Regions from separate parts of the Pseudomonas sp. OTU750018 genome, predicted to be linked through region 4. Evidence: predicted binding sites of a transcription regulator. Region 4 holds the regulator's gene; each other region holds the start of a gene.

Region 1 (7,410 bases), on a different contig from region 4:
GCGTCTGCGTGCCCTCGGCCATCTGCGTCAGCGTGGTGTGTGGGTGCGCGAGGATTGCCCAATCAGCCGCATTGAGGACGACTGCCTGTTCAGCGGCGACGAACCGGTCTGGCGTGGTCAGCGACTGCTGTTGGCCAGCGGAGCCAAGGCTTTTGCCTGGCCGGCGCACAGCGGGCTGGGCTGCGATGAGCAGGGCTTTGTATTGATTGCGCCGACGCTGCAGAGCTACACCCACCCGACGATTTTCGCCGTGGGCGACTGCGCCAGCCTGCCCGGCGCACGCAAAAGCGGGGTGTACGCGGTGCGCCAGGGGCCGGTGCTGGCGAACAACCTCAGCGCCGCCTTGCGCGGCCTGCCCCTCAAACGCTACCGGCCGCAACGCCAGAGCTTAGCGCTGCTGGCCACCGGCGACGGCGGCGCCCTGTTGGACTGGCATGGACACAGTGCCGGCGGGCGTTTCTACGGGCGCTGGAAGGATTTTCTCGACAAGGGCTTTATTCAGCGCCATCGCCTGTAAGGACTGATCCACCTGCTACCAAAGTGCCATGGCCCTGAACCGCCACGGGTGCTCGAATCATCCTCCCAGCAAAGGTTGGCCGCAGGGAGCGACACCCGCTATGGTCTATAGATTCGCTGACAGCGGCCGATTGCCTACCCAGGCATCTCCAGCTGCACGCACTCCCATTTCAGCAGGCATGGCCCGTCCACTTCATGGTGGCGTGCCGAGGCAGTTTCTGGTCGTGGTTCGACCAGAATAAAAATAACGAGGTTTGTCATGCGTTCTGCGTTTATTACCTACCCCAAGGCCTGCCTGCTGCATGCCATCGGGCTGGCCGGGTTGATGGTGACGTACCAGCAGATCCAGCTGCCCTGGTTTATCAGCATTCCGTCCTTTCTGCTGCTGGCCCTGTGGCCGTGGCTGGGGCCCTGGCAGCGCCAGCATGAAGAGCTGCCCGTATCCGCCGAGACGCCACATGATGCGTTCAGCACCCTGAGCCAGAACCTGTCGCGGCACACCTGCCACAACGCCCTGGCCGCCGCTGAAGTGGCGCATGCGGCGCAGCAGCTGGCCGGCAAACTGCAATCGCAACTGAGCGCCACCGAGCAGATCAACCAGGCCGCCGAGGCCATCACCCACACCGAACAGGACAGTGCCCAGCGCGCCGAACAGACCCTGATTGCCGCGCAAAGCGTGCGGCAAGACAGCAGCAGCGGGCAGCAGGAGCTGCGTCAGGCAATCGACGCCATGCAGCACCTGAGTGCGCAGACCGCCACCAGCCGCGAGCTGATTGACGGCCTGAGCAGTCGCACCGAGCAGATCGAGAAAGTCACCCAGGTCATCCAGTCGATTGCCAGCCAGACCAACCTGCTGGCGCTCAATGCGGCCATCGAGGCGGCCCGCGCTGGTGAACTCGGCCGCGGCTTTGCGGTGGTCGCCGATGAGGTGCGTAACCTGGCCGGCCGCACCAGCAGCGCCACCGAGGAAGTCGGGCAGATCGTCAGCGATATCCGCCAACAGAGCGCGGCGGTGGTCAGCCATATGCAGCAGCAGGCCGAACAACTGACCCTGGCCGCGCAGCAGGTCGAGCACACCGGCGCGCAACTGCAAGGCATTGCCGGATTGGCGGCAAATGTAGAGGATCAGGTCAGCCAGATCGACAGCGGCACCCGGCAGAACCACGAACGCCTGGCTGAACTGTCTGTGGCGGTCGGCCAGCTGCGCGGCGATGTTAGCGACAGCGAAGGGCAGACGCGTCAACTCAGCAGCGCCGCCGAGCGGTTAGTCGCGCAGGCCGAAAGCGTCAGCGAACAGCTCGCCGAAGTCGGCCTGGATGACTACCACCAGCGCATCTACGACCTCGCACGCAGCGCCGCAGTGCAGATTGCCGCGCAGTTCGAGGCTGATCTGCAAAGCGGACGGATCAGCGCCAGTGACCTGTTCGACCGTCATTACCAGCCGATTGCCGGCAGCTTCCCGGCCAAGTACAAAACGCGCTTTGACGGCTATGCCGATCAGGTACTGCCGGCCATTCAGGAACCCCTGCTCAGCCAGCACGAAGGCCTGGTGTTCGCCATCGCCTGCACCGCCGAAGGCTACGTACCAACGCACAACAATGCCTTCAACCACCCACCATGCGGTGACCGCGCTGTGGACACGCTGAAGAGTCGCAGCAAGCGCCTGTTCAACGACCGCACCGGCATCCGCTGTGGCAGCCATCAGAAACCGGTGCTGCTGCAGACCTATATGCGCGACACCGGTGAGCTGATGCATGACCTGTCGGTGCCAATTATGGTCAACGGCCGGCATTGGGGCGGCATTCGCCTCGGATACAAACCCGAACCCTGATCGGCGCTGTATGCCTGCACGTGATAGGCACCATTAAGCCGTTTACATTATCGCCAGCGGCTAACGCGCGTAAGCTGCATGCCTCTTTGCTCATCAGGGCCTGCGCCCCAAGGAATACCCATGAAGATCCTGCTGGTACTGACCTCACACGACCAACTGGGCAACACCGGGCAGAAGACCGGCTTCTGGCTGGAGGAATTCGCCTCGCCGTACTACGTGTTCAAGGATGCCGGCGCGCAACTGACCCTGGCCTCGCCCAAAGGCGGCCAGCCACCTTTGGACCCTAAGAGCGACGCCCCTGATGCACAGACAGCCGCTACCGAGCGCTTCCGTGCTGATCCGGCAGCGCAACAGGCGCTGGCCAACACCGTGCCGCTGAGCCAGGTGAAGGCCGATGATTTCGACGCCGTGTTCTATCCGGGCGGCCATGGCCCACTGTGGGATTTGGCCGAAGACCGCACCTCCATCGCACTGATCGAACACTTCCAGGCACAAAACAAACCGGTAGCGGCGGTCTGTCACGCTCCGGGTGTGCTGCGTCATGTCAAAGCGGCCAACGGTCTGCCGCTGGTCAGCGGCAAGAAAGTCACCGGCTTTAGCAACAGCGAAGAGGCTGCGGTGCAGCTAACCGACGTGGTGCCATTCCTGGTGCAGGATATGCTCATAGCCAACGGTGGCCATTACACCAGCACGAACGATTGGCAGAGCCATGTAGCCGTAGATGGTCTGCTGATCACCGGGCAAAACCCGGCCTCATCGGATGCCACCGCAGACGCGTTGATCCACCTGCTCAAGCAGGCTTGAATCAGACGGAGTGAAGGGGGCGACCATGCAACTGAATGCCGACTTTAGTCAGCGCGCCTTGATCCGTCCGGCCGACAGCCCCTGGGTGGCTTCACCCATGCCAGGGGTGGAGCGGCGCATGCTGGACCGCATCGGCGAGGAGGTGGCGCGCGCCACCAGCATCGTGCGCTACGCGGCAGGTTCGCGCTTCAGCGAGCATCACCACCCCGGCGGCGAGGAGTTTCTCGTGCTCGATGGGGTGTTCTCCGATGAGCGCGGCGATTACCCCGCCGGCACTTACGTACGTAACCCCATCGGCAGCCACCACGCACCCTTCAGCCGCGAAGGCTGCACGATCTTCGTCAAACTGATGCAGTTCGATGAAGCTGATGATCAGCCCGTGGTGATCGACAGCACCCAGGCGCAATGGCGACCCGGACTGGTGCCGGGCCTGCAGGTGTTGCCGTTGCACCAGCACGGTACCGAGCACGTGGCGCTGGTGCGTTGGGCCCCCGGCACCTACTTCAGTGCACACAGGCATTGGGGCGGCGAAGAAATCCTGGTGCTTGAAGGCACCTTTCAGGACGAGTTCGGCGACTACCCGGCCGGCAGCTGGCTGCGCAGCCCACACCTGTCACAGCACACACCGTTCAGCGAAGCAGGCTGCCTGATCTGGGTCAAAACCGGGCATTTGCCCGATTAACCCGCTGCCATCAGGCGTTTGTAGTGGCGGGTACGTCGCGCGCTTTTCAGCTGTTCCAACAACAGCGCGCGTAGCGGCGAGACCCCAGCGTGGGTGTGCTTGCCTAGGCTGAGTTGGCGCAGTTGAAACTTCACCACGGCCATGTATGCCAGGGAGGCAAACGCCTTGTTCTTCCAGCGAATAGGCGGCAATTCAGCGCTGCTGGGCTGCCCGACCTGCCACTGTTTCGGCAGCGCCGGGTTGATCGCCAGGGCCGTGGCGATCCCAGCCATGGCCACGCCGCTGGCCAGCACCTGCTCGACCACTGGCAAACGACGAATCCCACCGGTGACCATCACCGGCATGCTCGCCACAGCGGCAATCTCACCGGCGTACTCCAGGAAGTAGGCTTCGCGCGCCAGGGTACGGCCGTCGCGGGCATCGCCCTGCATGGCGGGCGCTTCATAGCTGCCGCCGGACAATTCGACCAGATCGACCGCCAGCTCATTGAGCAACTGCACCACCTGCTTGGCATCGGCCGCGTCGAAGCCGCCACGCTGGAAGTCCGCCGAGTTGAGTTTGACTGCTACGCAGAAGCTAGGGGCCACCACAGCCCGTACCGCCTTGACCACCTCAAGCAGAAAGCGCGCACGGTTTTCCAGCGGACCACCCCAACGATCGCTGCGCTTGTTGCTGATCGGCGAAAGGAATTGGCTGAGCAGATAACCGTGCGCCGCATGGATCTGCACGCCCGTAAAGCCGGCCTGTTCGGCCAACTGTGCGGTGCGCGCATAGCGCTGAATCAGAGTTTGGATTTCTGCTTCATCCAGCGTCTTGGGCACGGGGAACATTTTCGACAGGCCACCCAGCTCCAGCGCGACCGCTGACGGCGCAACGGTCTGCTGGCCAAGGTTGGCCTGCATTTGCCGACCAGGGTGGTTGATCTGCATCCAGACCTGCCCGCCTTGAGCGCGGCTGATCCGGGCCCACTCGCGGAATTTATCCAGCTGGCGCTCATCCTCCAGCACCACGCCGCCGGGGCCGGTCATGGCGCGGCGGTCGACCATCACGTTACCGGTGATCAGCAACCCGGCACCACCCTCGGCCCAGGCCTGGTAAAGGCGCAGCAATTCAGCGGACGGGCCTTGGCTGGCGTCAGCCAGGTTTTCTTCCATCGCCGCCTTGGCAATGCGGTTGGGGATGACAGTACCGTTGGGCAGGTGCAGCGGTTGAAAGGCAGTCATGGCGTACTCCGAGGTAGCAGGTGGAGCAAGGCTAAGGTTAAAGTCAACTTTAAGGTCAATAGCCCGGAGTACTGAGGATGAAAATCGGTGAACTGGCCAGCCGCACGGGGCTGGCGGCGTCGCGCATACGTTTCTATGAGGCCAGTGGGCTGATCAGCGCGCAACGTCAGGCCAACGGCTACCGCCACTACCCTGAACAGGCGGTGCAGACCCTGGGCATCATCAGCTGTGCGCAGCAAGCCGGATTCAGCCTCGACGAAATCCGCCGGCTGCTGCCGCAAGGCGAATCACAGGGCCTGGCGCACGCGGAGCTGCTGGCCAGCCTGCAGCGCAAAGTCGGTGAAATCGAGGTCATGCAGCAACGGCTGGCGCAGAACAAGGCGCAACTGCTGGGCATCATCGCCAGCATCGAAAGCAAACCCGAGGGCATGCCCTGCGCCGAGAATGCCGAGCGGGTGATGGCACAGCTACGCGGTGGCTGATGGACGCGCGTAATGTTTAGCCCAACAGCAACCAAGCATGTAAAAAACCGCATTTAACCAACGCATGGCCCTGTGTGAACCTTGTGGCCATGCGCTCTTCTCATGTGTTTTCCCCCGTTCCCCTGCACGCAGCCGCGCCGCGTGACCAGGTCAAACTGCCGCATACCCTGGCGTTCTGGGCGTTGTGGCATTGCCGTCACGCGCGCCCGCCGGATGACTGGACCGCTCAGCCCTGACTGCTCTGCCCATTCCCGTCGTCTACCAGGAAGCTGCTTATGAATGCCGCCCTCAAACCCGTAACGCCCGCCGCGGTGCGTTGCCCGTCCTACTACAGTGCCACCCTCAATGAAGAAACCGATTACCCGCCCCTGCAAGGCGAGGTCAGCGTCGATGTGGTGATCATCGGCGGCGGTTTTACCGGCGTGGCGTCTGCCGTGGAGCTGGCCGAGCGCGGCCTCAAGGTGGCGATTGTCGAAGCCAACAAGATCGGCTGGGGTGCCACCGGGCGCAACGGCGGCCAGGTCACTGGCAGCCTGTCGGGCGATGCGGCGATGACCAAGCAGATGCGCAACACCCTCGGCGAGGAAGTCGAAGACTTTATCTGGCACCTGCGCTGGCGCGGCCACGAGATCATCAAGTACCGCGTAGAGAAGTACGGCATTCAGTGCGACCTCAAGCACGGCCACCTGCATGCGGCGATGAAGCCCACGCACATGAAGGAACTAGAAGCCACCTACGCCGAAGCACAGCGTCGCGGCATGGGCGCTGACGTGACCCTGCTCGACCGCGCCGGCGTGCGCAGCCACCTGGCCAGCGACCTGTACAGCGGCGCACTGAAGAACACCCGCAATATGCACCTGCACCCGCTGAACCTGTGCATCGGTGAGGCCAAGGCCGCCGCCAGCCTGGGCGCGCTGATTTTCGAACACTCCGAAGTGCTGGAGATCATCCACGGCGCCAAGCCGGCGGTGGTCACCGCCCAAGGCCGAATCAACGCCAAGCAGGTGCTGCTGGCTGGCGACGTGTACCACAAGCTGGAGCCGAAAAAGCTCAAGGGCATGATCTTCCCGGCCATGGGCGGCATCGTCACCACCGCGCCGCTGGGTGAGCTGGCGAAAGAAATCAATCCGCAGGACCTGGCCGTGTACGACTGCCGCTTCGTCCTCGACTACTACCGCATGACCGCCGACGGCCGCCTGCTGTTCGGCGGTGGCTGCAACTACTCCGGGCGCGACTCGCGGGATATCGCCGCCGAACTGCGCCCCGGTATCGAGCAGACCTTCCCGCAGCTCAAGGGCGTCGACATCGACTTCCAGTGGAGCTGCGCCATGGGCATCGTGATCAACCGCATCCCGCAGCTGGGCAAGCTCTCGGACAACGTCTGGTACTGCCAGGGCTACTCCGGCCACGGCATCGCCACCACCCACATCATGGGCGAGATCATGGCCAACGCCCTGACCGGCACCCTGGGTCACTACGACACCTTTGCCGCCTGCAAACACATCAAGGTGCCGCTGGGTGATGTGTTCGGCAACCCGATGCTGGCCGCCGGCATGTGGTACTACCAGATGCTGGAAAAGCTGCGTTAAGAACGCTGCGGCGCTGACGCGTAAGCGCAGTCCGCTGATCAGCTGCCGGGGGCACACGTCACCGGCAGCATTGAACTTTTAATAATAATAATTATCATGTGCGCCTGAGTAGCCATCCGGCTGACCGGAGCTCACTGTGCCCGCCTCTGAATTTGACCTGTCTACCGACCTCGACACGCTCTACCGCCAGCACCACGGCTGGCTGGAAGGCTGGTTGCGGCGCAAGCTGAACGACACCTTTGCCGCCGCAGACCTGGCTCAGGACACCTTCGTCAGCGTTATT
Region 2 (7,410 bases), 120 kb from region 4:
CTGGAACGGCTCGGGCTCGGACTCTAACGGCTCGCCGCTGTTTCATCTGCTGACGGGCGCGACCATGCTCGGCGCCTTCTTTATCGTCACCGATCCGGTCAGCGGCGCCACCAGCAACCTCGGCCGGCTGATTTTCGGCATAGGCGTTGGCGTGTTGGTCTATGTGATCCGCGCCTGGGGCGGTTACCCGGACGGCGTCGCCTTCGCCGTGCTGCTGATGAACCTGGCCGCCCCGACCATCGACTATTACACGCGGCCGCGCACCTACGGCCACCGCAAGCCGACTCGCGGCTTCAAGTTGGGAGAGTAACCGTGGCCCTGCCTGAAATTAGCCGCTCGATGCTGAAGAACGCCCTGGTGCTCGGGCTGTTTGCCATCGCCACCGTGGGCCTGGTGGCCGTGCTGCAACAAGCCACTGCCGGGCGCATCGCCAACGCCGAGCGCGAAGCTCAGGTGCGCGCTCTGAGCGAAATCCTGCCCCAGGGCAGCTACGACAACCACCTGCTGGACAACAGCATCCAGCTGCACGACCCGCTGCTCGGCAGTAAATCGCCGCAGACCGCCTATATCGCCCTGAAAGACGGCAAACCCAGCGCGGTGATCCTGCGTGCCACCGCGCCGGACGGCTACAGCGGCGCGATCCATTTGCTGATCGGTATCCAGGCAGATGGTCGCCTGGCCGGTGTGCGCGTCCTCGGCCATCGGGAAACCCCAGGCCTGGGTGACAAGATCGAGCTGGCCAAGAGCGCCTGGATTCGCAGCTTCGACGGTAAGTCACTGAGCAATCCCGGCGAGGATGGCTGGGCGGTGAAGAAAGATCGCGGCGAGTTTGACCAGTTTGCCGGTGCCACCATCACCCCGCGCGCGGTGGTCAAGGCCGTGCATAAAGCCCTGCAGTATTTCGATGCCAATCAAGAGCAGCTGTTCGCAGCCCAGGTGAAGTCCAATGGCTAGTCCCAGCTACCGCGAAATCACTCTTAACGGCCTGTGGAAGAACAACCCGGCGCTGGTGCAGCTGCTAGGCCTCTGCCCGCTGCTCGGGGTAAGCAACTCGGCGGTCAACGCCCTCGGCCTGGCGCTGGCCAGTGCCGTGGTGCTGGTGTGCTCCAACACCGCCGTATCGCTGGTGCGCGGCGTAGTCAACACGGCGGTGCGGCTGCCGGCCTTTGTGATGATCATCGCCGCCCTGACTACCTGCATCGAACTGCTGATGCAGGCCTTTACCTACGAGCTGTACCAGATTCTCGGCATCTTTATTCCGCTGATTACAACCAACTGCGTAATCCTCGGCCGCGCCGATGGCTTCGCAGCGAAGAACGACCCGGCCCGCGCCGCCTATGACGGCTTGATGATGGGCCTGGGTTTTGGCATGGTACTGGTGATGATAGGCGCGCTGCGCGAGCTGTTCGGTACCGGCGCGGTGTTCGCCAATATGCACCTGCTGTTCGGGCCTATCGCCGCCAACTGGCAGCTGACACTGATCCCCGAATACAAGGGCTTCCTACTGGCCATCCTGCCGCCAGGCGCCTTTATCGTGCTGGGCCTGCTGATCGCCTGCAAAAACCGCGTGGACGAAGTGCTGGCCGAGCGAGCCAAGGCACAACAGGTTGATGCTCCAGTGCAGAGCCGCCGTGTGCGGGTGACCGGAGTGATCGAGTGAACGCCGCCAAGCGCTACGAGATCTTCCGCCGCCTGCACGAAGACAACCCCGAACCGAAGACCGAGCTGGCCTACAGTTCGCCGTTCGAGCTGCTAGTAGCGGTCACCCTGTCCGCCCAGGCCACCGACGTCAGCGTCAACAAGGCCACCGCCAAGCTATTCCCGGTCGCCAATACCCCGGAGGCGATCTACGCCCTGGGCGTCGAGGGGCTGAGCGAATACATCAAGACCATCGGCCTGTACAACAGCAAGGCCAAGAACGTCATCGAAGCCTGCCGTATCCTGATCGAGAAGCACGGCAGTCAGGTGCCGGACAACCGCGAAGACCTCGAAGCCCTGCCCGGGGTCGGGCGCAAGACCGCAAACGTGGTGCTCAATACGGCCTTCCGCCAGCTTGCCATGGCGGTGGACACGCATATTTTCCGCGTCAGTAACCGCACCGGCATCGCCCCCGGCAAGAATGTCGTGGAAGTGGAAAACAAGCTGATGAAGTTTGTGCCCAAGGAATTTCTCCTCGACTCACACCACTGGCTGATCCTCCATGGCCGCTATGTGTGTCAAGCGCGCAAGCCGCGCTGCGGCAGCTGCCGCATCGAAGACCTGTGCGAATACAAACATAAAACCTCCGACGATTGAGCCACTATTTAGTCGCTCAATAAGCTCATTGAAAAAATCTTTTTTACCCGCCCAGGTTTTGCCGTTATAAGGTGCGCAAATGGCCCTTGTAGCCTGGAGCAGAACTAATGAGCACTGACAAAGAAGAACTTGAGCTCGACGAAGATTTTGTTGCTGAAGAAGCGGACGATGCCGAAGCACCGGTCGAGGTGGCCAAGACCAACCTGACCAAGCGCCGCATCATCGATAACTTCCTTGAAGAGCGCCGCCTGCACAAGCAATTGGCCGAATACGACTTCGACCTTTAACGATATAGCCAACAAAAAAGCCCCGCTATACTGCGGGGCTTTTTTGTGGCTCAGTTGACTCAGCCGGCCTTAATCGGCGCGCGACGGCGACAACAGCTCAATCTTGTAACCATCCGGATCTTCGACGAACGCCAGAATGCTGGTGCCGTGCTTCATCGGCCCGGGCTCGCGAGTGATCTTGCCGCCGCGGGTGCGAATGTCTTCGCAGGCCTTGTACACATCGGCCACTTCCAGGGCGATATGGCCATAGCCAGTGCCCAGCTCGTAACTTTCCACGCCCCAGTTCTGGGTCAGTTCGATCACGCTGTTGTGCGCTTCATCGCCATAGCCGACAAAGGCCAGGGTGAACTGCCCTTCTGGGTAGTCTTTGCGGCGTAGCAGGGTCATGCCGAGCACTTCGGTGTAGAACGCGATGGATTTATCCATATCGCCGACGCGCAGCATGGTATGCAGCAGTCTCATCAGGTGTCTCCTCATCAATGCCCGGCTGTGTGGGCTTATAAATGCAAACCCCGGCTTATGGCCGGGGCTTGGTGTGGCTCAGGTGCTCAAGTCTATCAGAGCATCTTGCGGCCTTTGCCCGCAGCGATGCGCATGCGCAGAGCGTTGAGCTTGATGAAACCGCCGGCGTCCGCTTGGTTGTATGCACCGCCATCTTCTTCAAAGGTGGCGATATTGGCATCGAACAGCGAATCATCAGACTTGCGACCAGTGATGATCACGTTGCCTTTATACAGTTTCATCCGTACCACGCCGTTCACGTTGGCCTGAGACGCATCGATCATCTGTTGCAGCATCAGACGCTCAGGGCTCCACCAGAAACCGTTGTAGATCAGGCTGGCGTATTTCGGCATCAGCTCATCTTTGAGGTGAGCGACTTCACGGTCCAGGGTGATCGACTCTATGGCGCGGTGACCTTTTAGCATGATGGTGCCGCCAGGGGTCTCGTAGCAGCCACGGGACTTCATGCCAACAAAGCGGTTTTCAACGATATCCAGACGACCGATGCCGTTTTCGCCGCCGATGCGGTTCAGCTCAGCCAGGACGGTGGCCGGGCTCATGGCCTTGCCGTCGATGGCGACGATGTCACCGGCGCGGTAGGTCAGCTCGATATAGGTTGGGGTATCCGGCGCGGCTTCTGGCGACTTGGTCCAACGCCACATGTCTTCTTCGTGCTCGGTCCAGGTGTCTTCCAGCACGCCGCCTTCATAGGAGATGTGCAGCAGGTTGGCATCCATGGAGTACGGCGACTTTTTCTTACCGTGACGCTCAATCGGAATGGCGTGCTTCTCGGCGTAGTCCATCAGCTTCTCGCGCGACAGCAGGTCCCACTCGCGCCATGGGGCAATCACTTTTACGCCGGGCTTGAGCGCGTAAGCGCCCAGTTCGAAGCGCACCTGGTCGTTACCTTTGCCGGTGGCGCCGTGGGAAATGGCGTCGGCGCCAGTTTCGTTGGCGATTTCAATCAAACGCTTAGCGATCAGCGGGCGAGCGATGGACGTGCCCAGCAGGTACTCACCTTCGTAGACGGTGTTGGCGCGGAACATTGGGTAGACGAAATCGCGGACGAATTCTTCGCGCAGGTCGTCGATATAGATTTCCTTGACGCCCATGGCCTGTGCCTTGGCGCGTGCCGGCTCGACTTCCTCACCCTGGCCGAGGTCAGCGGTGAAGGTCACCACTTCGCAGTTATAGGTATCTTGCAGCCACTTGAGGATCACGGAAGTGTCCAGGCCACCGGAATATGCCAGGACTACCTTGTTTACGTCGGCCATGCCATCAACTCCACGGGGTTGTGCGGGAAAACCGACGATTCTACTGCCCATGCCGCCTGATTTACAGAGGCGCGACAGCTTGTGACGACCAAGCGACGGATAATTGTTGGACAACAGACGAGTTGCAGGTGCTAGGAGGTGGCCGCAGGATCCGCAGCAGCAGGCGCCGGCTCCGCTGCTGGCGCAGGAGGCACTGCAACTTCCGGCACCCGGTCAAGCAGAATGGTTACTCGGCGGTTCTTCGCCCGATTGGCTTCGTTGTTATTAGGCGCCACCGGGTAGCGCTCACCATGAAAACGCATGGTGATCTGCTCGGCAGGAATGCCGTTGGCCTTGAGGTACTCCATCACAGCCAACGCACGGCGGCGCGACAAATCGCGATTAGTCAGGCGATTACCGCCATTGTCGGCATGGCCGTCTAGCTGAATGCGATTGACGCTGGGGTCGGCCTTGAGAAAGCTGAGGATGATATCGAGTTTGGCCTGGGCCAGCGGTTCCAGCGCCACCCCCCCACCTGGAAAGCCGACCTGGCTCTTGCGCACTTGATCGAAATTCACCGGCAGCAGCTTGGCCGTGCAATCCAGGTACTCGTGGTAGGCCTTATTGAATTTGGCCGGCAGCAGGCGCACCTCAACCGCGTCACCACCCATGGCTGCGCGGTGGCGTACCAGAGGACTGCGCCCCTCCAACAGACCAGTCAGCAAGCGCGTGCCTTGCTCTTGCGAACTGTTGAACAGCACTTCGGCCGGCATCACATTGACTGAGCCCAAGTTGATATCACCGCGCCCCGGCTGCCAGGGCGCCGCCGCCGCCAGCAAGGTTGCATTGCCGGACCCCAGCCAGCGCTCACGGGCTTTTAGGCTGAAGGTGACCTGTTCGCCCGCACGGCGTACAAACACCCCAGAACCGAAATCGGTGATCGGTTGCGACAGGCGGCACTCGAACTGATCGCCTTCGACCTGCCACTCAATCTTCTCCAGACGAGTCTGGAAGCTGATGGCTAGGACAGGCTGGCTTGCCAGCAGGCAGAGCACCGCGAGTGGGTAGGGTCGCACGACAGACTCCAGGGAATACGGCTTACCTTCTGTCTATCGGTGCCACGGCGGAAAACTTGAGCAGTGCTTTATGGCTATTGCTCGGGGCGGACCATAAACCAACCCCGCCTTCAATCCGCTTTACCCGCGACAGCCGCTTTCAGCGTGCTGCCAAGGGGCTTTTCCGGTAGCATTCTCACTACGTTTTGCCCGCCTGGAAGCTTCCATGACTGACCGCCTTACCCTGCTGCGTCCCGACGACTGGCACATCCACCTGCGCGACGGTGGCGTTCTCCCGCATACCGTCGCCGATGTTGCCCGCACCTTCGGCCGCGCCATCATCATGCCCAACCTGGTACCGCCCGTGCGCAATGCCAGCGAAGCCGATGCCTATCGCCAGCGCATTCTCAGCGCCCGCCCTGCCGGCAGCCGCTTCGAGCCGCTGATGGTGCTGTACCTCACCGATCTGACCCAGCCTGACGATGTGCGCACGGCCAAGGCCTCGGGCTTTGTGCATGCAGCCAAGCTCTACCCGGCCGGCGCGACTACCAACTCCGATTCTGGCGTGACCAGCATCGACAAGATTTTCCCGGTGCTCGAAGCCATGGCCGAAGTCGGCCTGCCGCTGCTGGTGCACGGTGAAGTGACGCGCAGTGAGATCGATGTATTCGACCGCGAGAAGATCTTTATCGGCGAGCACCTGAGCCGTGTGGTCGAGCGTTTCCCGACCCTGAAAGTGGTGTTTGAGCACATCACCACCCGTGATGCGGTGGAGTTTGTGCAAGGCGCTTCGGCCAACGTCGGCGCCACCATCACTGCCCATCACCTGCTGTACAACCGCAACCACATGCTGGTTGGCGGCATTCGCCCGCACTTCTATTGCCTGCCGATTCTCAAGCGCAACACCCATCAGGACGCCCTGCTGGATGCTGCCACCAGCGGCAACGCCAAGTTCTTCCTCGGCACCGACTCGGCGCCACATGCCAAGCATGCCAAAGAAGCCGCTTGCGGCTGCGCCGGTTGCTACACCGCCTATGCGGCCATCGAGCTGTATGCCGAGGCTTTTGAGCAGCGCAATGCGCTGGACAAACTGGAAGCCTTCGCCAGCCTGAACGGCCCGGACTTCTACGGCCTGCCGCGCAACACCGACAGCATCACCCTGGTGCGTGAAGACTGGACCGCACCGGCCAGCTTGCCATTGGGCGAGCAAACCGTTATCCCGCTGCGCGCCGGTGAAACCCTGCGCTGGCGTCTGCTGGAGAACCACGCGTGAGCGAAGACCTGTACGACGACGAACTCGAGAGCAGCAGCCACTCCGGCCCGCGCCACCCGATGGCCGCGCGCTTTCGTGGCTATCTACCGGTAGTCGTGGACGTGGAAACCGGTGGTTTCAACTGCGCCACCGATGCCCTGCTGGAAATCGCTGCTACCACCATCGGCATGGACGAAGGCGGCTTCCTCTACCCTGAGCACACCCAGTTCTTCCGTATCGAGCCGTTTGAAGGCGCGAATATCGAACAAGCGGCGCTGGACTTTACCGGCATCAAGCTCGATCACCCGCTGCGCATGGCCGTCACTGAAGAGCACGCACTGACGGAAATATTCCGTGGCCTGCGCAAATCGCTGAAAGCCAACAGCTGCAAGCGGGCGATCCTGGTTGGCCATAACAGCAGCTTCGACTTGGGTTTCCTCAATGCCGCGGTAAACCGCACCGGCATCAAGCGCAACCCGTTCCACCCATTCTCCAGCTTCGACACCGCCACCTTGGCTGGTCTGGCGTACGGTCAAACCGTATTGGCCAAAGCCTGCCAGGCCGCCGACATCGACTTCGACGGCAAGGAAGCACACTCGGCACGTTACGACACAGAGAAGACTGCCGAGCTGTTCTGCGGCATCGTAAACCGCTGGAAAGAGATGGGCGGCTGGATGGATTTCGACGACTAAAACCCATAGTCGCCGCATAACCATCGCTCATAAAAAAGCCCCGCACTAGGCGGGGCTTTTTATTGGGTCAGGAAC
Region 3 (7,410 bases), on a different contig from region 4:
ATGGCGGCCAATTACCTGGGGCTGGTGCTGGGCGGCAAGATTGGCCACCGTCTGATTGCTCGGGTGGGTCATATCCGCGCCTATGTCGCCTGCGCCGGTGTGGTCACCGCTGCGGTTCTCGGGCATGGCTTGAGCGACTGGTTACCCAGCTGGTTGCTACTGCGGATGCTGGTCGGCCTGGGCATGATGTGCCAGTACATGGTGATCGAGAGCTGGCTCAATGAGCAGGCGGAAACCAGCCAGCGTGGTCAGGTGTTTGCCGGTTATATGGGGGCTTCCTACCTCGGTCTGATCCTCGGGCAGCTGGTGTTGGTGGTGCACCCGACGCTCGGTCTTGAGCTGCTGATGCTAGTGGCGCTGTGCTTTGCCCTGTGCCTGGTGCCGGTGGCCTTGACCCGCAAACTGCACCCTGCCCCCTTGCATCCAGCCCCGCTGGAAATGCGCTTCTTTATCGACCGTGTGCCGTTGTCGCTGACCACCATTGTGGTCGCGGGACTGCTGATTGGTTCGTTCTACGGCCTGGCGCCGCTGTATGGCACGCGCATGGGGTTGTCCACTGAGCAGATCGGTCTGTTTATGGGCTGCTGCATCATCGCTGGCCTGGTGGTGCAGTGGCCGTTGGGCTGGTTGTCTGATCGGCATGACCGCGTGCAGCTGATCCGTGGCTGTGCCGCGTTGCTGGCGCTGGCTGCGCTGCCATTGGCGATTCTGCCGCAGGCCAGTTTGCCGCTGTTGTTTGCCGGCGGCTTTGCGGTGTGTGCCTTGCAATTCAGCCTCTATCCGCTGGCGGTGGCGCTGGCCAATGACCATGTTGAAGCCGAGCGGCGGGTATCACTGACGGCCATGCTGCTGGTGACCTTCGGTGTCGGCGCCAGTATTGGACCGTTACTGGCGGGCGTGCTAATGCGCTTTCTCGGCGCGAACATGTTGTATGCCTTCGTCTGCGGCTGCGCCTTGATTCTGGTGCTGCGTATCCGGCCGGAGCGCGTTACCCATCTGCATCAGGTCGTAGACGCGCCGCTGCACCATATCCCCATGCCAGACAGCACCACCAGTTCGCCGTTGACGGCGGCACTTGATCCGCGCGTCGATGAGCAGGTGGTGCAAGAGCAGATGCATGACACCAGTGCCGTGCAAGCGCCTGAAGGTGAATCGCCTACTCAGCCAGAGCCGCGCGGATGAAACCGTTGCTAAGCGTGGTGATTCCTGCACGCAATGAAGCGCAAGCCCTGCCCGCATTGTTGGATGATTTGGCGGGACTTCGTGCCTCTGGTGCTGAGTTGATCCTGGTCGATGGTGGTAGCAGCGATAGCACTTGCGAGCTGGCGCGGGGGCGGGTTGATCAAATACTTCGAGTGGCCCCTGGGCGTGCGTTGCAGATGAATGCCGGTGCGGCGGTGGCTTGTGGTGAATATGTGTGGTTTTTACATGCCGACACGCGGGTTAGTGCCGCGTCGCTCATGCGCTTACACGACGTGCTAAGTGAGCGACCTCTGTGGGGACGCTTCGATGTGCGTTTATCTGGGCAAGGGCTGGCACTGCGGCTGATTGGTGCGATGATCAGTTTGCGTTCGCGCCTGAGCGGTATCGCCTCGGGTGATCAGGGGATTTTTGTTGCCCGACAGTCCTTTGACGCGTTGGGCGGTTATGCACAGATCCCCTTGATGGAAGATTTACAGCTGTGCAAACGACTTAAGTCGCTGGCTCGACCGCGCTGTCTGCGTCCGCCCTTATTGACCTCCAGTCGGCGCTGGGAGCAGAACGGGATTGTGCGTACTGTGCTGCTTATGTGGCGCCTACGGCTTGCCTACTACTGTGGTGTCAGTCCAGCAAAGCTGGCCCGCCAATACCGCCGAGGGTCATGGCTATGAACCTGTCGATCTCATTGCACTTGCTTGCTCGTTCACCGGTCGCGGGGCAGGTAAAGACTCGCCTGATTCCAGCCCTGGGTGCTCAGGGGGCCTGTGACCTGCAGCAAATGCTGCTAGAGCGCGCATTGCAGTTACCGGCTGACGGCTTTGTTGAGCGCTTTCTCTGGTTGGATGGCGTTCCCAGTACAAGTCTGCAGGCGCTGGCGCAGCGCCTTGGCTGGACGTTGGTCGAACAGCCGGCTGGCGATCTTGGCGAGCGCATGCGCCGTATCGCCACGCTAGGGCTGGCTGAAAGTGATGCGGTAATCCTGATCGGCAATGACTGTCCGGCGCTCAATGGCGACTACCTGCAAGCAGCTTGTAGCGCGTTGCAGGAACGGTCTGTCGTGATTGGGCCTGCGGAGGATGGCGGTTATGTGCTGCTAGGGTTGCGTTGTATAGACGCAACTTTGTTCAGTGAGATGCCGTGGGGCACTGAGCGAGTGCTGGATATGACACTGCAACGCCTGCAGCAGCTGGACTGGCATCCGGGGCTGTTGCCTGCGTTGTGGGACGTGGATCGACCTGAAGATTTGTCTCGCCTGGCGGCGCTGAATATCGTGATCTAGAACAGTCCGTCACTTTCAAAACGCCGCGCTTCGCGCTGCAGCTGGTAAACGAAACGTTCGACCAGACGCTGTTCCTGGCCATTGATGCGGTGAAAACGTGCACCGACAAAAGTGGTGTCTACCTTGTCTTCATATTGCACGTGACGCATCTCGATGGCCGTGGTCATGGCGCCGAAAGGAAAGCGTGCAGTAAACCGTTCATAGACCTGGCCCGCCTGTAGGCTGCCGGTGATGTTGCCGGGGAAGCGCAGCTTGCAGCCGGTTGCAGAGATATCCAGCAAATGCCCCGGTACGGCTGTGCGCAGTTTATCGCCGGCGAGCTCAATTTTGATCAGTTCACTTTGCTTAAGCGGCGCGCGGAAAGCACTACGCCGTTGGTGATAGGTCACCTCAAGCGGCATCGGGCTGAAATAGCAGCGCGCACCTTCATGGTCGGTAATGCGCACGCTTTGTTCGCATGTCCAGGCGACGCGGACACCTTCATGGAAGGCTTCGACATTAAACGCCTCGCCATTAGCAAGGTAGCGCTCGCCATCATTCGGCATTAACTCGTCAAGAATCAGTAGGTTCTTGTCGCGATCAACTTCGATTACGTAGCTCTGGAAGCGTTGGTTACGTTCGTGGAAAGTGATAATCAGCGGGTCATGGTTTTGTTGCAGTTGGCGCAGGTTGGCAACTATTTCCACCGGTGCCTTGAGCACCTTGGGCGGCTGCGGGCCATCTTCCTGGCTAAAAGGACTGGACACGGTCCATAACTCTCCGAGCAAATACTATGGCACTAGCATACTGGCAATATGACAGTATGTCCCCTGTGCCTTGTTGGGTTTCAGGCCTGGCTAAGCGGGCGCTGCTGGCCGATTCTAGCGGCACTGCCGCGGCTGTCATAGAGGCTGGGTGTCTCGTTGCCGCGCAGAATGCCGAGCATGCTGTGAGCGGACGCCTGACTGGAACGAATCAACCGGCCATTGCGCAGATTGGCCGCTTGGCAGCGTTCGAGCAGGCTGTTGAGCTGGTCGCCACGCTCCAGCAACAGCTCGCCCTGATTGGACTGAGCTGCAAGCGTTTGCAGGCCTGCACGGTCGGTACTGAGGTTGAGACTGCTAAGCAGCTGGCTGCGTATCTTGCCGTGCTGGTCGAGCAGCGTCAGCAATGGCAGTTTTTCCGTGAGGATACTTTGCAGGCGAGGGAGGTCGCGGTCGCTGAGGGCTTGGAATTCGGTGTCGATCAATTCAAGCAACTGCTCGGCGGTGCCGATATCGTTGGTGAACAGTTCAAGCAACTGGGTGTCGTGCATTGCAGGCTCTTCGGGGTAACAGGCACTGATGCGAGTAGCATTCAGCGTCTATTGGGCGACCAATTACCCCAGCGTAGCCCGGTGACTAGCGCTGGGATTCGAAATTAAGCAGTTTGCTGGCAACGCGCTGGCTATCAACTTGGTAGCTGCCGTCTTCAATTGCTTGCTTGAGTTGGGCAACGCGTTCTTTATTGACGGTCGGCTGATCGCGCAACTTCTCACTGACTTTCTGAAGCTGTTGCGCATCACGGCTCAGCTGCACGGACTCACCGCTTTTGCCGGCCTGTTGTGCCTGCTCGGCAGGGTTGGGGACGTTGCCAGGCTGTTTGCCGCTGATGGCTTCGTTCTGGCCACCTGCCTGCGCACTGCCGGCCCGCCCCGAATTGGCTGGCGATGCGGCATTGTTGAGCCGGTTGATGTCAATGACCATGATGCAAAACCTCGAACAGAGTTTGGACGCTTGCCTAGCTTGTCGGCATTGCCCTGGAAAACTTTAGGGCAAAAAAGTGTGCGCCAAATAACAGTCTAAACACAGTGTGGATAATCGTCAGCTCACCGAGTGAACAAAGTTTAAAACAAGAATCATGCCTACATCGCTACTTCAACCTGTCCAGGGCCGATTACACGGGCTCTGATTACTCTGTTCGAGCGTTGATTGCGCACACTGATCTGCTTGCCAATTATGCCGTCAGATAAGGCTTCGCCCTGCATTCGCACGCTGATACCTGCGCTGCGGGCGCTGATAACAACCTGATCACCTTTGCGGATGGCGTCGGCCATTTGTACATGGATGGGCGCAAGCACCTGGTCGGGTAACAAAGGGCGCGTCAATTTTTTGCCGATAGCTTGCTTAAGTGCAGTGAGATAGCCCTGGTTGAGCAGGCCGACATCCCGCTCAGCCAACATCACGTCCATTTGTGTCAACAGGATGTCGCGCTTCAACGGTCGGCTGGCGATCACCACTTCCCGGTACAGGCGCACTTGTCCGGGCACAAACACCGTCCAAGGCGAGGCGCCGTCACAGCGTACGCGCAGGGTGACGCGGCCAATCGGTTCCGCAGGGCTTTCCAAGGTTGTGGTCAGGGGCTGCTGGCACTCTGGCAGACGCAAGCGTGGGTCGAGTCGGTTGATTTGAATCTCATGGCGGCCAGCGATGTTGCTACGCTGTAAATAATCGTTCACCGCTTGCTCAAGAAAAACTTCGCCAGCGCCGATAAGTTGTTCAGGTCGTGTGGCGTTGGCTGTTGCCAAAGCGCTATAGCCGACTGCCAGCAAAGCGGGTACAACTGCCAGCCAGTAGCGGCATTTTGCCAGTGAGTGTCGGTTCGTTGTCGTTTCAGTGTTCATATGGGTCAGATAGCAAGGCGCGTGCCGCCTGCTACGCTGACAGCAATCTGTTACTCAAATAAGGAGTTTGGGTATGGCCGGTGTGATGGATTCGGTTAACCAACGAACTCAGTTGGTTGGGCAGAATCGTTTGGAGTTGTTGCTGTTTCGTCTGAACAGCAACCAGCTGTATGGGATCAATGTTTTCAAGGTGAAAGAGGTGCTGCAGTGCCCCAAGCTCACCATCATGCCGAAATCGAGCCCGGTTGTTCGTGGTGTCGCCAATATCCGTGGCGGCACTATCCCGATTCTTGATTTGTCCATGGCCACCGGCAGCGCGCCGCTGGCTAACATCGACAACAGCTTTGTCATCATCACTGAATACAACACCAAGGTTCAGGGCTTTCTGGTGCACTCGGTAGAGCGCATCGTCAACATGAACTGGGAGTCGATTCATCCACCACCCAAGGGCACCGGTCGTGACCATTACCTCACAGCGGTCACCCACCTTGACGACAAGATGGTTGAAATCATTGATGTCGAGAAGATTCTGGCCGAAGTGGCTCCGACATCTGAGGTTATCTCTGAAGGTGTTCTGAATGCGGAGACCCAGGCTCGCGCGGTCAGTAAACGTGTACTGACTTGCGACGACTCATCGGTGGCGCGTAAACAGGTTACTCGCTGTCTGGAAACTGTCGGCGTGGAGGTGGTTGCGCTGAATGATGGGCGTCAGGCACTGGATTATCTGAAGGCGATGGTGGACGAGGGCAAAAATCCCGCAGAAGAGTTTTTGATGCTGATTTCCGACATCGAGATGCCGGAAATGGATGGCTATACGTTGACCGCGGAGATCCGCGCAGATCCGCGCATGCAAAAGCTGCACATCATCCTGCATACTTCGTTATCGGGCGTGTTCAACCAGGCCATGGTGAAGAAAGTCGGCGCGGATGATTTTCTCGCTAAGTTTCGCCCGGATGACCTGGCTGCACGGGTAGCTGACCGCATCAATATCGCGGCAGGGGACTGAGGGCTTTGCCCTCAGTGAATCATATGTTTGTCGAGGCCTCGCGAGTGTCTACAGGTAATTTGGATTTCGAGCAGTTCCGGACTTTCCTGGAAAAAGCCTGCGGCATCCTGCTTGGCACCAACAAGCAGTATCTGGTTTCCAGTCGGCTCAACAAGTTGATGGAGCAGAACAGCATCAAGACCCTGGGTGAGCTGGTGCAGCGCATGCAGAGTCAGCCACGAAGTGGTCTGCGTGAGCAGGTGGTCGATGCCATGACGACCAATGAAACCCTGTGGTTTCGCGACACTTATCCGTTTGAAGTGCTGAAAAACCGTGTGCTGCCGGAGATGATCAAGGCCAGCCCCGGTCAGCGCCTGCGCATCTGGTCGGCGGCGTGCTCTTCGGGGCAGGAACCTTATTCACTGTCGATGACCATCGACGAGTTCGAGAAGACCAATATCGGTCAGCTCAAGGGTGGTTTGCAGATTGTGGCCACTGACCTCTCGCCGACCATGTTGATCAACTGTAAATCCGGTGAATACGACAGTCTGGCGATGGGGCGTGGGCTTTCCCAGGAGCGTCTGCAGCGCTATTTCGACCCTAAAGGGCCGGGGCGTTGGGTGGTCAAACCAGCCATTCGTAGTCGCATTGAGTTTCGCCCGCTGAACCTGTTGGACAGTTACGCCAGCCTCGGCAAGTTCGATGTGGTGTTCTGCCGTAACGTGCTGATCTACTTCTCGGCTGAGGTGAAGAAGGATATCCTCACGCGCATTCATGCCATGTTGAAGCCGGGCGGTTACCTGTTTCTGGGGGCTTCCGAAGCGCTTAATGGCCTGCCTAACCACTACCAGATGGTGCAGTGCAGTCCTGGGATCATCTACAAAGCGAAGTAACAGTCGTTGTATTGAAAAACGGGAGGCCATTGGCCTCCCGTTTTTTATTGCGGACAGTTTTTAATGCTGGCCTTACGAGTTGCTGACCTGCGTCGCGGGGCTGGGTGGCAGGCACTGGCTGTGGGTATCTGGCTCAAGGTAGGGCTGCAGAATCGGGGCCATGCCCTTGAGCACCTGCACTGGCAGGGCTGAGGTGAAACGGAAGCTTTCTGCAGCGCGGCCTGGGACGAAAGCGGTAAGCGTCCCGTAGTGGCGAGCGCCGAGGTAGAACACGAACGTTGCCGTACGGTTCATCGCCCGCGAGCTGATTACCCGGCCACCGGCGCCAACGGTTTCGATGCGATTGTCGCCAGTGCCGGTTTTGCCGCCGACTTTCAGCGGTTGGCCGTCCGCCTGGATAAAACTACCGAGT
Region 4 (7,410 bases):
ATATCGCCAGCGGCCTCTTCAAACTCGACTGCAACCTCAGGTTCAGATTCCAGCTCAGGCTCAGCGTGTGCTTCAACGGGTGCGGCAACATCAGCACCCGCCGGTTCAGCCAAACGCGCCAAGGCGGCAAGCAGCTCAGGCGTAGCCGGAGTGAGATCGGAACGTTCACGGACCTCGGTAAACATGCTGTTGACGGCATCCAGTGCTTCCAGCACCACATCCATCAACGCGGAGTCGACGCGCCGCTCACCCTTACGCAGGATGTCAAAGACGTTTTCTGCGATATGGCAGCATTCCACCAGCTCATTGAGCTGGAGAAAGCCAGCACCACCTTTGACGGTGTGAAACCCGCGAAAAATGGCGTTGAGTAGATTCATGTCGTCCGGGCGACTTTCCAGCTCTACAAGCTGCTCAGACAGTAGTTCAAGAATCTCGCCGGCCTCTACCAGGAAGTCCTGGAGGATTTCTTCATCGGCGCCGAAGCTCATAAGACGTGCTCCTAAAATCCCAGGCTGGAAAGCAGGTCGTCGACATCATCCTGATTGGATGCGACGTCTTCACGCTTATCGGCATGAATCTGCGGACCTTCACCACGCGAAGGCTCTTTTTGTTTTTCTTGTTCGGCGCGGAGCAACTCATGGTTGTGCTCAATGCCGGCAAACTGATCGACCTGACTGGCCATCAGCACCAGTTTCAGCAAGTTGCTTTCCACTTCGGTAACCAGCTGCGTTACACGCTTGATCACCTGGCCGGTCAGGTCCTGATAATCCTGAGCCAACAGGATGTCATTGAGGTGTGCAGAAATCTTGGCACCGTCGCGTTCGCTTCGCGCGAGAAACAGCTCCACACGCTTGGCTAACTCGCGAAAGCCATCGGCACTCATTTCGCGGCGCATGAAGCGCCCCCAATCACCGCTGAGGCTTTGCGCTTCATCGCTGAGGTCATTTACCAGCGGGGCACTTTGCTCGACCAGATCCATGGTGCGATTGGCCGCTTTTTCGGTCATCGTCACCACATAATTCAGGCGCTCAGTGGCATCGGTAATTTGCGAAACCTCAGTGGCATGTGGCACACGGGGGTCGAGCTGGAAATTGACGATGGCGTTATGCAGCTCACGAGTCAGCTTACCGACTTCATGGTAAAGACCACGGTCACGTGCCTTGTTGAGCTCATGTATCAGCTGTACCGCTTCACCAAAGTTGCCTTGTTCCAGGCTATCTACCAGTTGGCGAGCGTTGTATTTCAGGGTCGACTCAAGGTCACCTTGAACGGAATCTTTATGCTCCATAGCACCCTCGTGGCAAACATCAGCCGTTGACCCGCTCGAAGATCTTTTCAATCTTCTCTTTCAGCACTTGGGCTGTGAACGGCTTGACCACATAACCGTTAACCCCCGCCTGGGCTGCTTCGATGATCTGATCACGCTTGGCTTCTGCCGTGACCATCAGCACCGGCAAGGTTTTCAAGCGATCATCCGCACGCACTGCGCGCAACAGATCGATACCCGTCATGCCAGGCATGTTCCAGTCAGTCACGAGGAAATCGAAGCTACCGCTTTGCAGCATGGGCAGCGCGGTTACGCCATCATCCGCTTCCGCGGTATTGGTGAACCCCAAGTCACGCAGAAGGTTCTTGATGATCCGTCGCATCGTTGAAAAGTCATCAACGATGAGGATTTTCATGTTCTTGTCCAAGTCGACCTCCGTACAGTCCCAAACGCAGGCAGCAACCTGCATGCGCTTTTAATCGTGAAACCGGCCCAGCATCAGCGAATACAACTCAATGTGCGCGCCACTCACCCAGTCGAGCACGTAAACGTGCGGCACACTGACTGTGTAGTTGGCTTACACGTGATTCGCTAACCCCTAACACCTCGCCGATCTCTTTAAGATTCAGTTCTTCATCGTAATATAGCGCTAACACCAAGCGCTCGCGCTCCGGCAGGTTGGCAATGGCATCTGCCAGGGCCGCCTGAAAGCGTTCATCTTCCAGATCACGAGAAGGTTCGAGGTGGTTGCTGCCAGCGTCTTCACCCAGCCCACCGTGTTCGCCGTCCTGCAACAGGTCGTCGAAACTGAACAGGCGGCTGCCTAAAGTGTCGCCAAGAATGCCGTAGTAATCCTCGAGACTCAATTGGAGTTCGGCCGCAACCTCTTGATCTTTAGCGTCTCGACCCGTTCTGGCCTCAATTTTTCTAATTGCATCACTGACCATGCGGCTATTGCGATGCACCGAACGTGGCGCCCAGTCGCCTTTGCGCACTTCATCGAGCATCGAACCGCGAATGCGAATACCCGCAAACGTTTCGAAACTGGCGCCTTTACTGGAGTCGTATTTTTTTGACGCTTCGAGCAAGCCGATCATTCCGGCCTGAATCAGATCGTCGACCTGTACATTGGCCGGCAGGCGGGCCAACAGGTGATAGGCAATGCGTTTGACCAGGGGCGCGTAGCGCTCGATCAACTGGTGCTGGGAATCCTGCGCCTGCGCCTTGCTATACATACGAAGTCCAGAGGCTGCTGTCATATAGCCGTGTCCGCGATCGGTTGCTGCACCAGACGCTCAACGAAAAACTCCAAATGGCCACGCGGATTGGCCGGTAACGGCCAGGCGTCAACTTTCTGGGCTATCGCCTTGAACGCCAGCGCACACTTCGAACGCGGAAAGGCTTCGTAGACCGCACGCTGCTTCTGCACGGCCTTGCGCACTGACTCGTCGTATGGCACCGCGCCTACATACTGCAGGGCAACATCAAGGAAACGGTCAGTCACTTTAGTCAGCTTAGCAAAGAGGTTGCGACCTTCCTGCGGGCTATGGGCCATATTGGCCAATACCCGGAAACGGTTCATGCCGTGATCGCGATTAAGCAATTTGATCAGTGCGTAGGCATCGGTAATCGAAGTCGGCTCATCACACACCACCACCAGCACTTCCTGGGCAGCGCGCACGAAGCTCACAACACCGTCACCAATACCCGCGGCGGTGTCGATGATCAACACGTCGAGGTTGTCACTGATATCGCTGAACGCCTGGATAAGCCCCGCATGTTGCATGGGTGACAGCTGCACCATGCTCTGAATACCCGAGGCTGCCGGCACGATACGAATGCCGCCAGGGCCCTGCAGTAACACATCGCGCAGCTCGCACTCGCCACTGATAACGTCTTCCAGGGTGCGTTTGGCGCTGAGGCCCAACAACACGTCGACGTTGGCCAAGCCAAGGTCGGCGTCCATCAGCATCACCCGACGGCCGAGATCAGCCAGGGCCAACGCCAGGTTCACCGAGACGTTGGTCTTACCGACGCCACCTTTGCCGCCGGTCACCGCAATCACCTGTACGGGATGCATACCCATATTTCTACACACCTTGTCTAACTTCGACTGGAGCCACTTGGCTGGCTAAGCGCGGTTCATTGCCAACAGCAGGACGCTTAACTGACGCGTCGTGCGGGTTGCTGGTAAAGCCCGGCAAACATCTCCGCCATCGTATCTTCGCTTGGATCCTGGGTCGCCTGCAGCCCTACGGCCCGGCTAACCAATTGATGACTGCGTGGAATCTGCAAATCATCGGGAATGCGTGGCCCATCAGCGAGATAGGCTACCGGTAGACGCTGGCTAATAGCCAGTCCTAAAACCTCACCCAGGCTGGTGGCCTCATCCGCTTTTGTCAGAATGCAGCCAGACAAGCCGCAACGCTTATAACTATGGTAGGCGGCTTTCAGCACTTGGCCCTGGCTGGTAGCGGCCATAACCAGATAATTTTTTGCGTTGACGCCACGGCTGGCCAGCGTTTCCAGCTGCATGCGCAGGGCTGGGTCATTGGCGGGCAGGCCGGCGGTGTCAATCAGCACCACTCGCTTACGCGCCAGCGGTGCCAAGGCTTGAGTCAACGATTGGCCAGGGTCAACCAGGGTCACCGGGACATTGAGAATACGCCCCAAGGTCTTGAGCTGCTCCTGAGCACCAATGCGGTAGCTGTCCAGGCTGACCAGGGCAATATGCTGCGCGCCGTACTTGAGCACGTAACGCGCGGCCAGCTTGGCCAAAGTAGTGGTTTTGCCCATGCCAGCGGGGCCTACCAAGGCGATTACGCCGCCCTCTTCCATCGGTTCCTGCTTCGGCGTTTTGATCGCGTGAGCTAGATGCGCCAGCACCATGCGCCAGGCCTGGCGAGGTTCAGTCACCGTATTCACACGCTCCAGCAGCGCTTTCGACAATTCGGCCGACAAGCCCATGCGCTGCAGGCGACGCCACAAATTGGCTTGCTGCGGGCGACGGTTCTGCAACTGACCCCAGGCAATCGAGCCCAGCTGCACTTCAATCAGCTCACGCAGGCCATGCAGTTCGAAACGCATGGCATCCAGAGCGCGCTGATCGGTTGCCGCAGCTGGCACTGCCTGCGATTTGCGCATCACGGCCGCCAAGCTGTCAGCAGGCAGGCTGTCTGCCGCGCCAAACAGCTGACGATCTTTGCCGGCATCGACCTGAGTGCGGGTGGTCAGCTCGGCCTGGGCCGTGGCAATTTTCGCCTGAGTCTTGCGCAGCTCTGCTTCCAACGCAGGGTTGGGCTGACGGGCCGGTGCGGCTGGCACCTGATAATCCAGCGCGGCGGTCAATTCGACACCACCGGCTACCCGGCGATTGCCAATGATCGAGGCATCGGCACCCAGCTCATCACGCACCAATTTCATGGCGGTACGCATATCAGCGGCGAAAAAGCGTTTGACCTGCATGGCCTGTAACCTCGGTTAGTTCTGCCCCACCGTCGCAACGATGGTGACCTGCTTGTTATCCGGAATTTCCTGGTATGCCAGTACATGGATACTCGGAACCGCCAGCCGCGCGAATCGCGAGAGCATCGCCCGGACCGGACCGGCAACCAGCAGAATCACTGGCTTGCCGAGCATCTCCTGGCGCTGCGCCGCTTCCACCAGGGAACGCTGCAGCTTCTCGGCCATGCCAGGTTCCAGGAGGATGCCCTCCTCGGAGCCTTGACCGGCCTTCTGGATACTGTTGAGCAATATCTGTTCCAACCTGGGTTCCAGCGTGATCACAGGCAGCTCCAGCTCTAGTCCCACAATGCTTTGCACGATTGCGCGAGCCAACGCGACGCGTACCGCCGCCACCATCGCGGCGGGATCTTGACTCTTCACCGCAACATTGGCGATGGCCTCGGCGATGGTGCGGATATCGCGTACCGGCACCTGTTCCTGCAGCAGGCTCTGCAGCACCTTGAGCAGGGTTGACAGGGAAATCATTCCTGGCACCAGCTCTTCAGCGAGCTTCGGCGAGCTCTTGGCCAAGAGCTGCATCAACTGTTGCACTTCCTCATGACCCAGCAGCTCGTGGGCATGTTTGTGCAGGACTTGGTTGAGGTGGGTCGCCACTACGGTACTGGCGTCTACCACGGTGTAGCCAAGCGACTGCGCCTGATCGCGCTGAGTCGGGTCGATCCACACCGCCTCCAGACCGAATGCCGGATCCTTGGCGGCGATGCCATTGAGCGGACCGAACACCTGGCCCGGGTTGATCGCCAGCTCGCGATCCGGGTACACCTCGGCCTCGGCCACGCTGACCCCCATCAGCGTCAGGCGATAGGCATTGGGCTGCAGGTCCAGGTTGTCGCGGATATGCACCGAGGGCATGAGAAAGCCCATCTCCTGGGAGAGCTTCTTACGCACGCCCTTGATCCGCGCCAGCAGCTGGCCACCCTGGTTACGGTCAACCAACGGAATCAGCCGATAACCCACTTCCAGGCCGACCATATCCACCAGTGTTACGTCGTCCCAGCCCAGCTCCTTGACCTCTTGAGCCTTCTGCGCCGGCAGCAATTCCTGTTGGCGCTGCACTTCCTTGATTTCGTTTTCCTTGGTTGTACGCTGTTTGTTGGCAATCCAGTACGCGGCACCCGCAGCCACCAGGCCCAGGCTGATAAAAGAGAAATGTGGCATGCCGGGCACCAAGCCCATGGCGATCATCACCGCAGCCGTCACCGCCAGCGCCCGCGGCGAGGCAAACATCTGCCGATTGACCTGGGCGCCCATGTCTTCCGAGCTGGAAACACGGGTCACCATGATCGCCGCTGCAGTCGACAGCAGCAGCGATGGAATCTGCGCCACCAGGCCGTCACCGATGGTCAGCAAAGTGTAGATACGGCCGGCGTCGGCGAAACTCAGGTCATGCTGGAAAATACCGATGGCGATGCCACCGATCAGGTTGATAAACAGAATCAGCAGGCCGGCAATCGCATCGCCGCGTACAAACTTGCTGGCACCGTCCATGGAGCCGTAGAAGTCGGCTTCCTGGGACACTTCGCTGCGACGCTTCTTGGCCTCCGCCTGGTCGATCAACCCGGCATTCAGGTCCGCGTCGATGGCCATCTGCTTGCCCGGCATGGCGTCCAAAGTGAAACGCGCACTGACCTCGGAGATACGTCCGGCACCTTTGGTGACCACCACGAAGTTGATGATCATCAGGATCGCGAACACCACGATACCGACCACGTAGTTACCACCGATCACTACCTCACCGAAGGCCTGGATCACCTTACCCGCAGCGTCGTGACCGTCCTGACCGTTAAGTAGCACCACCCGCGTGGAGGCGACGTTAAGCGCCAGACGCAGCAAGGTTGCCGCCAGCAGAATGGTCGGGAATACCGCGAAATCCAGCGGGCGCAGGGCGTAGATCGCTACCAGCAGGACGACGATCGACAGGGCAATACTGAAGGTAAACAGCACATCAAGGAGAAACGGTGGAATCGGCAGCATGACCATGCCGAGCATGACCAGCAGCAACAGTGGGATGCCCAGGTTGCCCTGTTTCAACCCCGACAGGTTACTGCGCACATCACCGATCATTTGTGAGCGATCTATTGCCACACCACTACCCCAGCCAATTCAATCTTTTGACGCGAGTCGCGCCTTTGGGAGGGGTTTTGCAAGAAGCTGTCCAACTTTGTCAGAGCCCGTCAAACAGCCAACGCGCCAAAGCAATGTGGCTGAGCGTTACTCGTCGCGGCGTAAATCTGGCGGGATGGGCATATCCGGCAACGGGCCAGGACGTTTGCCCTTGCCCGCCTGGTACTGACGCAGCTGGTAGACGTACGCCAAGACCTGAGCGATGGCCAGGTACAGGCCGGCCGGGATTTCCTGATCCAGCTCAGTGGAATAGAACACCGCCCGCGCCAAGGCTGGTGATTCCAGCACCATGACCTTGTGCTCGTTGGCGATTTCGCGAATCTTCAATGCGGTGAAGTCACCGCCCTTGGCCAGCAGCACCGGCGCACTGCCTTTGGCCGGGTCGTACTTCAAGGCCACGGCAAAGTGCGTCGGGTTGGTGATGACCACATCAGCGTCGGGCACCGACTGCATCATGCGTCGCTCGGCCATTTCACGCTGCAACTGGCGAATAC

Evidence for each region. Region 4 encodes FliA, which starts transcription of late flagellar genes. Its sites were predicted from a motif close to CTAAAGTTTNNNNNNNNNNNGCCGNTAA; they were not measured.
Region 1: a site for FliA is predicted at 623-650, ahead of HCI85_RS16050 (methyl-accepting chemotaxis protein). Genes of this name have one in related genera too.
Region 2: a site for FliA is predicted at 5,446-5,473, ahead of HCI85_RS13405 (flagellar protein MotY). Genes of this name have one in related genera too.
Region 3: a site for FliA is predicted at 4,243-4,270, ahead of flgM (flagellar biosynthesis anti-sigma factor FlgM). Genes of this name have one in related genera too.

What each region holds. Positions count from the first base shown of each region.
Region 1 is NZ_JAAPAU010000003.1:111,996-119,405, reverse strand. Features, by position in the region: gene HCI85_RS16055 (FAD-dependent oxidoreductase) at 1-517, shown strand, start outside; gene HCI85_RS16050 (methyl-accepting chemotaxis protein) at 776-2,347, shown strand; gene HCI85_RS16045 (type 1 glutamine amidotransferase domain-containing protein) at 2,468-3,151, shown strand; gene HCI85_RS16040 (cupin domain-containing protein) at 3,177-3,833, shown strand; gene HCI85_RS16035 (NADH:flavin oxidoreductase/NADH oxidase family protein) at 3,830-5,056, opposite strand; gene HCI85_RS16030 (MerR family transcriptional regulator) at 5,134-5,538, shown strand; gene HCI85_RS16025 (hypothetical protein) at 5,628-5,774, shown strand; gene HCI85_RS16020 (NAD(P)/FAD-dependent oxidoreductase) at 5,814-7,127, shown strand; gene HCI85_RS16015 (sigma-70 family RNA polymerase sigma factor) at 7,264-7,410, shown strand, end outside.
Region 2 is NZ_JAAPAU010000002.1:952,313-959,722, forward strand. Features, by position in the region: gene HCI85_RS13370 (RnfABCDGE type electron transport complex subunit D) at 1-310, shown strand, start outside; gene rsxG (electron transport complex subunit RsxG) at 340-954, shown strand; gene HCI85_RS13380 (electron transport complex subunit E) at 947-1,660, shown strand; gene nth (endonuclease III) at 1,657-2,295, shown strand; gene HCI85_RS13390 (PA3496 family putative envelope integrity protein) at 2,403-2,582, shown strand; gene gloA (lactoylglutathione lyase) at 2,652-3,044, opposite strand; gene HCI85_RS13400 (argininosuccinate synthase) at 3,140-4,357, opposite strand; gene HCI85_RS13405 (flagellar protein MotY) at 4,489-5,412, opposite strand; gene pyrC (dihydroorotase) at 5,618-6,664, shown strand; gene rnt (ribonuclease T) at 6,661-7,335, shown strand.
Region 3 is NZ_JAAPAU010000001.1:608,241-615,650, reverse strand. Features, by position in the region: gene HCI85_RS03030 (MFS transporter) at 1-1,182, shown strand, start outside; gene HCI85_RS03025 (TIGR04283 family arsenosugar biosynthesis glycosyltransferase) at 1,179-1,871, shown strand; gene HCI85_RS03020 (TIGR04282 family arsenosugar biosynthesis glycosyltransferase) at 1,868-2,479, shown strand; gene HCI85_RS03015 (flagellar brake protein) at 2,476-3,225, opposite strand; gene HCI85_RS03010 (flagella synthesis protein FlgN) at 3,306-3,773, opposite strand; gene flgM (flagellar biosynthesis anti-sigma factor FlgM) at 3,859-4,203, opposite strand; gene flgA (flagellar basal body P-ring formation chaperone FlgA) at 4,362-5,120, opposite strand; gene HCI85_RS02995 (chemotaxis protein CheV) at 5,194-6,126, shown strand; gene cheR (protein-glutamate O-methyltransferase CheR) at 6,171-6,998, shown strand; gene HCI85_RS02985 (transglycosylase domain-containing protein) at 7,071-7,410, opposite strand, start outside.
Region 4 is NZ_JAAPAU010000002.1:1,075,122-1,082,531, forward strand. Features, by position in the region: gene HCI85_RS13940 (chemotaxis protein CheA) at 1-488, opposite strand, end outside; gene HCI85_RS13945 (protein phosphatase CheZ) at 500-1,288, opposite strand; gene HCI85_RS13950 (chemotaxis response regulator CheY) at 1,308-1,682, opposite strand; gene fliA (RNA polymerase sigma factor FliA) at 1,780-2,526, opposite strand; gene fleN (flagellar synthesis regulator FleN) at 2,523-3,353, opposite strand; gene flhF (flagellar biosynthesis protein FlhF) at 3,431-4,732, opposite strand; gene flhA (flagellar biosynthesis protein FlhA) at 4,748-6,871, opposite strand; gene flhB (flagellar biosynthesis protein FlhB) at 7,004-7,410, opposite strand, start outside.